Regions from separate parts of the Arthrobacter sp. MMS24-S77 genome, predicted to be linked through region 3. Evidence: riboswitches for the same ligand, from Rfam matches in the RefSeq annotation. Region 3 holds a riboswitch; each other region holds the start of a gene.
The links. A riboswitch is a leader RNA that binds a small molecule or an ion and turns the genes downstream of it on or off. The one in region 3 is predicted to bind S-adenosylmethionine.

Region 1 (3,242 bases), 1.2 Mb from region 3:
GTTGTAGAGGCCCATGCGTTCGGCGGCCCGGTGTTCCGCAGCTTCGTGGGACATGCCCCGGGCCAGGTAGACCAGGACGAGCTCATTGTGTTCGATGTCCAGGGACGGGGCCGCAGTCAGCGTGGCCTGGGTGGGGCGGGTGGCCTTGAGGAGCTCCAGTTGCGAGCGGACCGAGACATATTCGCCGGCACCCATGGACAGGGCGCCCGCCAACAGGCCCGCGATGCCGCTGAAGAGGACCACGGTTGCGGGCACACCTGTGGCGGCCATGCCCATCACAAGGGAAAGGTTGCTGACCAGGCCGTCGTTGGCACCGAATACCGCGGCGCGGAAAGTGCCGGACAACCTGTTGCGGCCGCGTGTCGCCAGGCCGCGGACAACTTCTTCGTGGATCTGTTCATCGGCAGCCATGGCCCGGGTTGCCGCGGGATCCTTCGCGTAAGGGGAGCGGCCTTCCGCCCTTTGCGCGAGGGCCAAGACGAACACTGAACCGAAATTCCGTGCCAGGAAGCCAAGCATTTGGCTGCGGATGGAGGCCGCCTTGGGCATGCCTGCGTGTTCGCCGAGGAGCTTGAGCCAGTGTGCCTCATGGCGGCCTTCGGCCTCTGCGAGGGCCAGAAGGATCTCGCGTTCCTCACCGTCGCGGCGCTGAGCGAGTTCGCGGTACACGGCGGCCTCGGCGCGTTCGTCGGCCAAGTATTGCCGCCAGCGCTTGATGTCCGACGACGATGGGGGAGTCTTGGCGGCTGCTGCGTCTTGCGATGGACTGCTTGAGTCCAACGGACTGTCTGAATGCGGGGCTTTTGCGTGCGGGTGCACCGGGACTCCTGGGTTGCTGGGGCGGGCTTCATCGCCTCATTGCACGTCCACTTTATCGCCAATTTTCGCGGCTTTTCGGCCGGTAATCCTTACTCGGCGTTTTAGGTGTGCCTCAAAAACGCCAGAGGCCCCCGCGAAGCCTTGACCACCGGATGGGGCAGTGCTGGGATGGATGGACAGGGTCCACGAAGGGCGGGGTGGCGTGTTGACCGGCTGCCTGATCTGCCTGGCGATGGGCTCAGCGGCACGTCGAACGGAGGTTGCACCATGGACAGCACCGAGACCCACGCCCGCCACCCCGACCGTCCCACGGTCGAGGCCGATCCCGCCTACGACTATAACGAGGACCTGGAGGTGGACGAGGATTGGGAAGAACAATCCGAGGTCCTCGACGACGACGAACGGCCGGTTCCGCTCGACGTCGACGAACACCGTGAGGTTGGAGAGATCGAATAGCTCCGGCAGCGTCGAATAGCCTCGACTCGCTGAATCTGGCGCTAAAACGCGCTCAGGATGAAGTGACGCTCCACGCCCGCCCGGTGCCCGGTTGCGGCCACCGTGAGCGTGAGCTTCCGGGTGGCCGGAAACCAGCGGGCAGGCTGCACTGCTTGTGACAGGGCTTGCGTGATGAGCCGCGGCTCGTGATGCCAATGGCGTTCCAGCCGGCCGTCCACCACGAACGTGATGGAACCTTGGGAGAGGTCGACGCCGGGAATCACCCGGACGAACTCGTCAACACGCCTGGCTCGGGCCGCGGGCAGGGTGCTTGGCTGTGTGATGTTGCTGGCTGTGGCGGTAGCGCCGGTTTCCAAAGGCATTGCCTTCTCCTGGTGGAGTTGCTCTTGCCCGCTCGGTTGTCTCTGGTCCGGGGTCGGGCCGCTTCTTCATCCGAACCACCCGTGAACATGGGGTTGGCGTATGGCAAGTCGGAGCTTGGCGCCACATCTCTTGAAGCTGTTCCTACTGTACAGGCAGGCCCGCCCCAGGCGCCTCCGTATTCCAGTGCCTCTAAACTAAAGCCCCCAGACACGGCAGCGGCGCCGCAGCCCTCGAATGAGAAGGTGCGGCGCCGCCGTCGTGATCAACTCTGTGAAGCTTAGTGCGTGGCCACCGGGTGGGCCTCCAACGGGAGCTCCTCCGTGACCGCTCCGGCGACACGGCGGTCCCAGGCTTCGCGGACCTCGGGCTCCGTGGGAGGTGTGAGGAGGGAGACCACGATGTAGATGAGCAGTGACGCGCCGAGTCCCCAGTAGATGGGATCGTTGGCGTAGACGCCGTCTTCGCTGGGAATGAGCCCCGTGGCGTACGCGATCAGCAAGGCCAGGGTCAGGACCGAGCCGACGGCCATGGACCATGCCGCGGCGATGCCTGTGCCGCGCTTCCAGACCAAGCCACCCAGGATGGCGACCAGCAGGCCGCCCACCAGGATGTCGTAGGCGATGGTCAAGGCCACTACGACGTCTTGCGCCGCCATGGAGATCAACACGGCCACGATGCCCAGGCCAAGGACCCAGTAGCGGTTGGCCTTGACGTCGTGCTCCGGGTTTTCGGTGTCGTCGGTGTTGATCGTCTTGCCGAACCAGCTTGCCACGAACGGGACAACGTCGGCGCGGGCCACAGTGGCTGCGGCAATGAGGGCACCGGAGGCCGTGGACATCATGGCGGCGACTGCTGCGGCCATGACCAGGCCGCCGATGCCGATCGGCAGGATGTGCGTTGCCACCTCCGCGTACACAACGTCCTTGCCGAGGGCCTTGACGTCGATGTTGGGCAGGGCCACACGGGCTGCCAGGCCGATCAGGGCGCCGGCGACGCCGTACAGGACGCAGTAGACGCCGGCGGTGGCGCCGCCCCAACGGGCCACCTTGGGGGTCTTGGCGGTGAAGACGCGCTGCCAGATGTCCTGGCCGATCAGCAGGCCGAGCGTGTAGACCACGAAATACGTGATGATGGTCTGGGCTCCGATGCCGTCCAGCTGGAAGAAGCTGGCGTCAACGCGGGCACGGATGGCGTCGAGCCCGCCTGCTGCGTTGAGGGCGAACGGGAGCATGAGGAAGAAGATGCCCACCGTCTTGATGATGAACTGCACCTGGTCGGCGAGGGTGATGGACCACATGCCGCCGATGGTGGAGTAGACCAGGACGATCGCGCCGCCGACGGCGATGGCGAGCCAGCGCTCCCAGCCGAAGAGGACAACGAAGATGGTGGCGTAGGCGCCGGTTGACGTGGCGCAGAGCATGAGGGTGTAGGCCAGCATGACGATGCCGGAGGTCTGCGTGGCGCGCTGGCCGTAGCGAAGGCTCAGCATCTGGGAGACCGTGTAGATCTTCAGCCGCTGGATGGTGCCGGCGAAAAGCAGGCTCAGGAGGAGCACACCGGAGCCGATGGCGACCACCAGCCACATACCGGAGATGCCGAACTTG
Region 2 (3,242 bases), 920 kb from region 3:
GCTGCGGTGGTCGTTCGCTGGCACCCAACGGCCGGCATCCACGACGTAGTCCCAGCCGAGGCCATTGCTCTTGAGCGCCTGGATGCCCGCGATGAGCCGGGTGGCGTCCTCCAGCCGCGATCCCACGCCGAAACTGGCCCGCAGGGATCCGGACGGGAGGCCCAAGCGCTTGAGCAGCGGGTGGGCGCAAAAGCGCCCATCCCGCAGGCCGATGCCGTGCTCGGCCGCGAGATAGGCCGCCACGAGGCCTGCGTCGTAGCCCTGGAGCGAGAAATTCACGACGCCGATGGTGTCCTGGGGATCGGTGTCGCTAAAGATCTGGTGGACGGTCACGCCGTCGATCTCGTTGAGGCCATCAACCAAATGTGTGCGGATGGCTGCTTCGTGGGCATGCCATTCCTCGTGGTCGAGGCTGGCGATGACCTGGGTAGCACGTGCGAGGGTGGCAGCTCCGAGCACGTTCGGCGAGCCCCCTTCGTGCCTGGCCGGTCCCGTGGCCCAGCTAACGGAGTCAAGGCGTGCCTCGCGGACAGCCCCGCCGCCTGCAAGGTGGGGTGTGCCGGCGTCGAGCCAGTCGGGACGGCCCACCAGGACGCCGGCGCCGAACGGCGCATAGAGCTTGTGCCCCGAGAAGACCAAGTAGTCAACATCCGCGGCGGCAATGTCGATGCGGCGGTGCGGAGCGAGCTGGGCCGCGTCCACCACAATCCGCGCTCCGAATTCGTGGGCCAAAGCGGCGAGTTCCTTGATGGGCAGGATCTCGCCCGTCACGTTCGAGGCGCCCGTGACTGCCAGGAGGCTGACGCCACCGTGGGAGAGCGCCGCGCGGACATTCGCTACAGTCTCGGTCAAAGTTCCCGCTGCCACAATGCTGCGGTGCGGGACGCCTTGCCACGGCAGGAGATTGGCGTGGTGTTCGATGTCCAGATAGAGGACTTCGCCAACGTGGCGTCCGTCCTCGGCAGGCAGGCAGCCGGCCAGGAGGTTGAGCGAATCGGTGGTGTTGCGAGTGAAAATGACGGAATCGTCTGCCCGGCCGCCAACGAAGTCGCGGACGATATTGCGGGCGTTTTCATAGACCGAGGTGCTGATCTGGGAGGCATAGCCTGCGCCGCGATGGACACTCGCGTAGTACGGGAGGATCTCGTTGAGATATGCCGAAACCACGGTCAAAGCGGGGGCTGACGCGCCGTAGTCAAGGTTGGCGTAGCGGACGTGGCCGCCCTGGATCAGCGGCGCTTGGAGCTCCGCGCCAGTAACCGCGGCCAACGGACGGCTTGCCGGAGACGGGGATACGCCATGCTGCCTTGCTGTGCCGTGGTGCCGGGCGTCTTCGTTGTGCTCGGAGATGGCGGGAGAAGTAAACGTAGCTGTGCTCATGGGACCTCACTCAAGAGGGACCCCTGCGTGCAGGGGGTCCGCGCTTGCCGTATCCGTTCCGGACCGGCCGGGTCGTCACCCGGGGCACCCCGCCGCGATGGAGGGTTGCCGGCCAGCAAACCGGGGTTTCGCGCTGGCACTCGTGACCTGTAAAGAGACTAGGACACCGGCAAGGCTCGTTCCAATGTGACCACGATTGTTAAGCGGATTGTTACACAGCCGGAAAAATGTGCCTTCTGCCGAAGAAAAAGTGGCGGACGCCCCGAAAGAGGGGCGGCCGCCGTCGATTATTCAGTGAAAAAAGGCTCAGAGCAGGTCGTCGAGCTCCGGGTTGAGTCGCTTGAGGACCTCGGAGTGCAGGATCGAGTTGGTAGCCACGGCATTGCCCCCGAAGGGACCGTCTGCACCCTCCAAGGACGTGAAGCGCCCTCCGGCCTCGGTCACGATCGGCACCAGGGCCGCCATGTCGTAAAGCTGGAGTTCCGGCTCGGCGGCGATGTCCACCGCACCCTCCGCCACAAGGCAGTAGGACCAGAAATCTCCGTAGGCGCGGCTACGCCAGACATCGTTCTCCAGGCCCAGGAAGCTGTCGAGCGAACCGTGCTGCTTCCACTCGGAAAGCTCGGAGTAGGAAAGCGAGGCATCTTCAAGCCGCGACACGTTGGAGACCTTCAACCGGGTGGCAGCGGCAAGTGACCGGCCCATGTAGGCGCCCGAACCCTTGGCAGCCCACCAGCGCTTGCCGAGAGCCGGAGCGCTCACAAGCCCCACTACAACTTCGCCTTCGTCCACGAGGGCGATGAGCGTTGCCCAGACAGGTACGCCACGCACGAAGTTCTTGGTGCCGTCGATGGGATCGATGATCCAACGCCTTGAGCCGTGGCCGGTGCTGCCGAATTCTTCCCCGAGTACGGCGTCGCGGGGGCGGGAACGGGAGAGCTGCCCGCGAATTGCTTCCTCGGCAGCCTTGTCGGCATCGGTCACTGGGCTCAGGTCGGGTTTGGTTTCCACCTGGAGGTCCAGTGCCTTGAACCGCTCCATTGTCAGGGAATCGACGGAGTCGGCCAGGACGTGGGCCAGCCGCAGGTCGTCGTTGTAGCTCGAATCGGGTTGGGTCATGGTTCCAAACTACCGTCTATTCCCCGGTGAACCGGGGAGGTAGGCGGCAAGAGGCACGCGGTCAGGTGACCCTGTTGCTCATTGACCCTGCTGCTAATTGACCGTACCCAATTCCTTGGCCTCTTGGGCTTCCATGCGCGGGTCTGCGCCAAGGAGCCGGCGCAACGACGCCAGGCGGGCGGGTCCGGCCTCGCCGGCGTGGCCATCAGCGACCCAGGAATCCAGGCCGCAACGGACCGCACTGGCATCGTGCTTGCAACCCCGCTCGCAGGTTTCCGTTCCGGGTTCCAGATCCGGGAAGGCGTGCAGGATGCGATCCGGGTTCACATGGGCGAGGCCGAAGGAACGGATGCCGGGCGTATCGATGATCCAGCTGCCGCCGGGGGCGTCGCTGAGCTTCAAGGCAAGGGCTGAGGACGAGGTATGACGGCCCCGGCCCGTGACCGCGTTGACCCCACCGGTGGCGCGCTCGGCGCCGGTAAGGGCATTCACCATGGTGGACTTCCCGACGCCCGAGTGGCCCAAGAGAACGGTGACCTTGCCGTCGAGGTAGTCCCGCAATTGGCCGACGGCGTCGCCATCAAGCCGGGCGGACAAGCCGTCGTCAGAGCGGGCGTCGATGCCGGAGGCGCCTGCGTCGGCCGTCCGGCTGATGATGATGGGGAAGCCAAGGCTCACGTAGTTGGCGAGGAGCTCCGTCGGATCCTTGACATCCGCTTTGGTGACGAGCAGCAGTGGCTCGA
Region 3 (3,242 bases):
ATCAGGAGTACGACGGCGGCGATCACACCATTGTTGTGGCGTCCGTGCGCGCTTTGAGTGCCCGCACGGATGCTGAGCCGCTGCTGTTCTTCAAGGGAGAGTATTTAGAGGTGCGGCCTCAGACCGGGATCCTGGAGACGGTGGCGTGATTCTCCTGACAACCACCTCGTGCGGAGAATTGTGTCCCGCTGGCCGTACCCGCATTGGCGGCTGCTCCTGAGATGACAACAGGCATGATCAGCATACTGTCCCAGAGAATTCGAACGATTTGCGACGAGGATCTGAAGTGGTTTCGGGAGCAGGTGTTTGCACTTGCCGATCAAGATGCATTCGCGGAAGGGGTTGAAGGCGTTGGCGTCGCAACGGCAATGCAACAGAAGCCGTCAATGATCACAAGGGGGCTGTCTGTAGAAGTTGTGGGCTTTACGCAGCGAAACGTTCAGGAGGCAAACAAATTCATGGTCTCCGTATCGCTATACCGACACTCCAACGGCTCCCCAGCAAACGTCTACTGGGAGGAGGCTCATGCCTGGGCCGATGCTATAGCTCATGTTCTATGGACGACGGCAGAATTTAACGGCAGCCAAGAAACACCGAGCGGCAAGTCTTTCCATTATGTGTTGGAGGACTTCGAGGCGCCGCCCTCTCTACGGGCAACTGCAGTCGTGTTGTGAGGTTCTCACATGACGGATTATGGAGCGCATTGACGCCGTATTGCGCGAATTTACCGTCCACGACGAGCGGTTTGTCTATCCAAGGGATGACTTCTACATTCAACTCGTAGGTCAAGAGTTAGCACGCCAAGGACCGGCTCGTGCTGCGGCAACCCTCAGGCATCAAATGGCGGGGTGCTCCGGAAACAGACCTGGCCGCAACCGCGGCAAGCGAATGTCATGCCGGCCGCCTTGAGGCCTCGAACGTTCTTGAAAGAGGAAAAATGCCTGCCATACCCCTACGCGGAAAACGCCGCAGACCGGCCGCTCTTGGCCTTCTAGTTGGAAGCGTTGCGCTATTGGCCACCGCATGCGGGGGAGCGGCCGACGCCGGGTCCCCCGCCAGTTCATCAGCCACACCGGTGCCGGGGGAAACCTGACGTTCGCCCTATCAGTTGACCGTGGCTGCATTGATCCACAACAGGTGGGCAACAACGACGCCATTGCGATTGCCCGACAGACAGTAGCTTCGCTGACCTCGCAGGATCCGAAAACAGGAGAGATCGTTCCCTGGCTCGCCGAAAAGTTCGAGGCAAACACCAACGCCACCAGCTTCACCTTTACTTTGCGCGGCGGAGCTACCTTTGCCGACGGCTCGGCTGTTGACGCGGCATCCGTGAAGACCAACTTCGAAGCAATCAAAGCCCTGGGCGCCAAAGCCACGCTGGGCTCAACCTACTTGAGCGACGTCAAGGCCATCACGGTGAAGGATCCCAAGACCGTGGTGGTGGACTTCACCAAGCCCAACGCCCAGTTCCTGCAGGCAACCTCTACGTTCACGCTCGGGCTGCTGTCGCCGTCATCGGCAAAACTTTCCGTGGAGGACCGGTGCGCTGGCAAGTTCTCCGGCTCTGGTCCATTCACTGTGAAGAGCTACACGGTGGACAAGGAGGCAGTCCTGTCGCGACGAGCCGGTTATTCCTGGCCATCATCCACCAACAGCAACAAGGGCGAGGCCTATCTGGAAACGGTGACGTTCAAGATCATTCCGGAGGCTGGCAACAGGACGGGCAGTCTGCAGTCCGGCCAGATTGACGCCACGGCGGCGATTTCAGCGGCCGATATCAAGCTCTTTGATGGCAACGGCTTCTGGAACCAGACGAGGGCCAACCCCGGCGTGGTTTACAACCTGTATTCAAACGAAAGCAGTCCGAAGCTCAAGGACCCCGCGGTTCGCCAGGCCATCTCCAAGGCCATCAATCGGGAGGAAATCACCAAAACTTTGCTCACGGAGGCGGACCAGCCAGCCAAGGGTGTCCTTTCCCACACCACGCCGTTCTTCAAGGACTTCAACTCCCTGCTGAAATACGATCCCGACGGTGCCAAGAAGCTGCTGGATGACGCAGGCTGGAAGACCGGCGCCGATGGTGTGCGTGCCAAGGACGGCGTGAAGCTTTCCTTCAAGGTCACCTATTGGCAGTCTCCCAAGGAAGTCCTCGAACTTGTACAGCAGCAATTGAAGGCCATCGGGGTGGATCTTCAGCTCAAGTTCACCACCATCGCTGATGTCACGGCTGCCCAGGCTGACAAGAACTATGACTTCTCCTACGGCAACTTGACCCGAAGCGACCCGGACGTCCTCCGGACGGTCTTTGCTTCCAACACCGCCCGCGGGGGAAGCAACCTGCGGGACCCCCTTCCCGTGGATACGACCTTGGGGGACCAAGCGGCGGCCCTGGACAAGGACGCGCGGCAAAAGCTGGTGGATCAGGCGCAGGAAACCCTGATCAAGGAAGCACACTCCATCCCCTTGTATGAACTTTCCACCACGATCTCCGCCAGCGAAAAGGTGCACGACCTGAAGTTTGAGGCCTCCAGCCGACTGGACTTCTATGACGCCTGGCTGAGCAAGTAAGCCGCCAGCGGTCGGCCAATACGAGCGGTGTTGGCCGACCGCTACCCTGACTACCTAAGGACGCAGATGATCCGCTACATCGGACAACGTCTACTCCAAGGCGCCTTTGTTCTCTGGGCGGCCTATACCGTTTCCTTCTTCATCCTCTACCTGCTCCCGGGGGATGCCGTGAGCATCATGGCCGGAGGCGAAGAACAGAACACGGTGGACCCGGCCCTCGTCGCGAAGCTCCGCAGCGAGTACGGCCTCGATAAGCCTATTTATGAGCAGTATTTCGCGGCTTTGTTCAGGGCGATCCGGCTGGACTTTGGCGTGTCCATCAAGAACGGTGTCGCGGCAACACAGGCTGTGTCGGAAGTACTTCCGGAAACCGTCAAGTTGGCGCTTGTCGGGTTTTCGTTGGCAGTAGTGCTGGGGAGCGCTCTCGCAATTGCCTCAGCCTTCAGCCGGAGCCGGTGGGTGCGCCAGGCGTTAGGTTCCCTGCCGCCGTTGGGTATTGCAGTACCCACCTTCTGGATCGGACTGCTCTTGCTCCAGCTTTTCTCTTTTCGACTCAGGCTTTTTCCTGCGCTTGGCAACGATGGTCCGGCGAGTATCGTGTTGCCGGCACTCACTCTTGCCATCCCCACCGGCGCAATCATCGCCCAATTGCTCTCCCGCAGCCTGCACCGGAC
Region 4 (3,242 bases), 650 kb from region 3:
TGGAGGAAGACCTAGGAGGCCTCCACCGTGAACAATCTGATCTTCTGGATCATCGTCTGCTCTTGGCTGATTCCCATGGGGATCCGCATGTACAACCGTTCGCGCCAACGCAGGCTCCGGGACTTCCCGCCGCAGAACTACCCGGGTCAGAACTACCCCGGCCAGAACTACCCTGGGCAGAATTACCCGTACGGATACCCGGCACAGCCTCCCGTGATCATCCCCGCTGAGCCGCAGCCTCCGGTGGCGACGCCCGCACCACAGGCCGCCCCGCCGTCGTTGACTACTCCCCAACCGGACGCCGCGCCCCAAGGCTACCGGGCCCGGAAACTGGCCGAACTGGACCAGCAGTACAGCGACGGGAAAATTGCCATGGAAGACTACATGAAGCTCCGCCAGGAGATCATGAACGGCTGATTCAGGCGAAGAAGGCGCGCCTCAGCCGAAGAAAGCTTCGCGCAGCTGGGGGCCGAGCTGGCCGATCTCCGTGAGGAAACCGTCGTGCCCGATGGGTGCCTCGATGACGTGCACGGATACCTGACCGGGCAAGGCCTTGGCCAGTTCGTGGGATTGCTCCGGGAAGTAGAGCCGGTCCGAGTCCACCGCGGCGACAAAGAACGTGGCTGTGGCCACGGAAAGCGCATCCGCCAGGGCACCCCGGCCACGGGTGATGTCGTGGCTCATCAACGCCTCCGTGATGGCGATGTAGCTGTTGGCGTCGAAGCGCTGGACCAGCTTGCTTCCTTGGTGGTCGAGGTAGCTCTCCACCTGGTAGCGGCCCCGGTCCCCCAACGCGGATGCCTGGAGGGGCGCCTCGCTGCCCTGCGCATTCCGGCCGAAGCGGAAATCCAGTTCCTCCGCCGAGCGGTAGGTGATGTGGGCGATCCGCCGGGCGAGGGCCAATCCCGCCTCGGGCGCGGGCCGGCCATAGTAGTCACCACCGTTGAAGTCGGCGTCCTGCCGGATGGCGAGCGTCTGCGCCTGGGCGAACGCGATCTGCTCGGCAGTGCTGTACGCCCCGATCGAAATCACGGCACATCGCTTCACGCGGTCCGGATAAGTGACCGCCCATTCCAAGGCACGTGCCCCGCCCATGGATCCGCCTACCACGGTGTGCCAGCTGCGGATCCCCAAGGCGTCGGCCAGCCGGGCTTCCGCCGCGGTGCTGTCCCGCAGCGTCACCAGCGGAAAGCGGGAACCCCACGGTTTGCCATCTGGAGCGCACGACGACGGCCCGGTACTGCCGTAGCAGCCTCCCACGATGTTGACGGAGACCACGAAATAGCGGTCCGTATCAATGGTTGCCCCTGGCCCAACGAGTTGCTCCCACCAACCTTCTTCGTCGCTCTCGCCGCGGGCCACATGCGTGCTGCCGGTCAGGGCATGTTCCACCAGCACGGCGTTGGAAGCATCGGCGTTGAGCCGCCCCCACGTCTCGTACGCAAGAACGACGTCGGGGAGAAAACCTCCGGCTTCCAGTTCGAGTCCGCCCACGGAAACATACTTGAGCGTTCCGTCCTGGGTACCGGAACGGGGTATGGCTGTTGCAGCAATTGTCATTCGTTGACACCTCACATCGCGCTTGCCCGCCGCCAACAAAGCGAAGGGCCAGGTCCTCACCCGGGGCACCCCACCGCGAGAGGAGGGTTGCCGGCCAGCAAGCCGGGGCTGTCACTGGCACTCATGACCTAATACAAAGAGTCTAGGAAAACCGGACCCCTTCTGACGAAGATTATGACATCTATGTGACACTTGGCCGCGTTTTGTTCATGCAAGCGGGTGCAGCGAGGCCGGCTGGCGAAGATTCATTCTGTATCGCCAGCCGGCCTCCTAAACCATCCAGGGAACCCTACGCGCCCTTCGCTGCCCGGAATCCTGCCTCAAGGTCCGCGAGGATGTCGTCGATATGCTCGATCCCGACCGAGAGGCGCACCAAGCCCGGGGTCACTCCCGCCACCGCTTGCTGTTCAGGCGTCAGTTGGCTGTGCGTCGTAGACGCAGGATGGATCACCAAGGAACGGACGTCGCCGATGTTTGCCACGTGGGAATGCAGTTCCAAGGCGTCCACGAAACGCTTGCCTGCTTCGATCCCCCCGCGGATGGTGAAGGACACGACTGCTCCGGTGCCCCTGGGCCCGTACTTCCGGCCGCGTTCGAACCAGGGGCTGGAAGGCAGGCCCGCGTAGGCGACCGATTCGACGTCGTCGCGCTCTTCGAGCCATTGCGCCACTTTGGTGGCGTTCTCCACGTGGCGTTCCACCCGCAGGCTGAGGGTCTCGATCCCCTGGGAGATCAGGAAGGCATTGAACGGGGAAACGGCCGAACCGAGGTCGCGCAAGAGCTGGACCCGGGCTTTGAGGATGTACGAGAGATTGGCGCCGAGCGCGCCGTCCTTGCCCAGGTCCCGGGCGTAGACCAGGCCGTTGTAGCTAGGGTCCGGGGTGTTGAAATTGGGGAAGCGCTCAGGTTCCTTGCCGAAATCGAAGTTGCCGGAGTCCACGATGACGCCGGCGATCGCGGCCCCGTGCCCACCCAGGTACTTGGTGGCCGAATGCACCACGATGTCCGCACCCCACTCGATGGGCCGGATCAAGTAGGGCGTGGCCAAGGTGTTGTCCACCACAAGCGGGACCCCGGCCTCGTGCGCGGTCCGGGAAACGCCTTCGATGTCCAGCACGTCTTGACGGGGGTTGGACACGACCTCGGCAAAGAACAGCTTGGTGTTTGCTTGCACCGCGTCCCGCCAGTGGTCCAGGTTGTCCGGGTCCTCGACGAAGGTCACGGAGATCCCGAATTTCTTCAGCGTGTGGGCCAACAGGTTGTAGGTGCCGCCGTAAAGGCTCGGGCTGGCGACCACGTGGTCGCCGGCCTCGGCAACATTGAGGATGGCGAACGTCTCCGCTGCCTGGCCGGAACTCAGCAGGAGCGCCGCCAGACCGCCTTCAAGGCTCGCTATGCGCTGTTCCACCGCGTCCTGCGTGGGGTTGCCGATCCGGGTGTAGATGGGCGCCAGCTCGGCCAAGGCGAAGCGGTTCGCCGCGCTTTCCGCACTGGGGAAGACGAACGAGGTGGTCTGGTAGATGGGGAGCGCCCTGGCCCCGGTGGCGGCGTCCGGCTCCTGGCCGGCGTGGATCTGGCGCGTTTCGAATGACCATCCTTGGGACATGCGGACTCCTTCGTTCGTGGGGACTCTCGGCCGTGAATCAGCCTGCCGGCCTGCTGTGTTCAGCCTGTCGGCGTTC

Region 1: another riboswitch for S-adenosylmethionine. It lies ahead of ACX5I4_RS04755 (hypothetical protein); the one in region 3 lies ahead of ACX5I4_RS09985 (ABC transporter substrate-binding protein).
Region 2: another riboswitch for S-adenosylmethionine. It lies ahead of ACX5I4_RS14200 (aminotransferase class V-fold PLP-dependent enzyme); the one in region 3 lies ahead of ACX5I4_RS09985 (ABC transporter substrate-binding protein).
Region 4: another riboswitch for S-adenosylmethionine. It lies ahead of metX (homoserine O-acetyltransferase MetX); the one in region 3 lies ahead of ACX5I4_RS09985 (ABC transporter substrate-binding protein).

The regions. Positions count from the first base shown of each region.
Region 1 is NZ_JBTZRN010000001.1:1,021,507-1,024,748, forward strand. Features, by position in the region: gene ACX5I4_RS04745 (VIT1/CCC1 transporter family protein) at 1-780, opposite strand, end outside; gene ACX5I4_RS04750 (hypothetical protein) at 1,087-1,275, shown strand; gene ACX5I4_RS04755 (hypothetical protein) at 1,317-1,637, opposite strand; SAM riboswitch class IV at 1,653-1,773, opposite strand; gene ACX5I4_RS04760 (sodium:solute symporter family protein) at 1,916-3,242, opposite strand, start outside.
Region 2 is NZ_JBTZRN010000001.1:3,101,324-3,104,565, reverse strand. Features, by position in the region: gene ACX5I4_RS14200 (aminotransferase class V-fold PLP-dependent enzyme) at 1-1,380, opposite strand, end outside; SAM riboswitch class IV at 1,416-1,528, opposite strand; gene hisN (histidinol-phosphatase) at 1,687-2,499, opposite strand; gene rsgA (ribosome small subunit-dependent GTPase A) at 2,593-3,242, opposite strand, start outside.
Region 3 is NZ_JBTZRN010000001.1:2,184,159-2,187,400, forward strand. Features, by position in the region: gene ACX5I4_RS09975 (flavin reductase family protein) at 1-149, shown strand, start outside; gene ACX5I4_RS09980 (hypothetical protein) at 234-674, shown strand; SAM riboswitch class IV at 784-893, shown strand; gene ACX5I4_RS09985 (ABC transporter substrate-binding protein) at 1,024-2,568, shown strand; gene ACX5I4_RS09990 (ABC transporter permease) at 2,635-3,242, shown strand, end outside.
Region 4 is NZ_JBTZRN010000001.1:1,531,691-1,534,932, reverse strand. Features, by position in the region: gene ACX5I4_RS06965 (hypothetical protein) at 28-417, shown strand; gene metX (homoserine O-acetyltransferase MetX) at 439-1,560, opposite strand; SAM riboswitch class IV at 1,574-1,689, opposite strand; gene ACX5I4_RS06955 (bifunctional o-acetylhomoserine/o-acetylserine sulfhydrylase) at 1,850-3,166, opposite strand.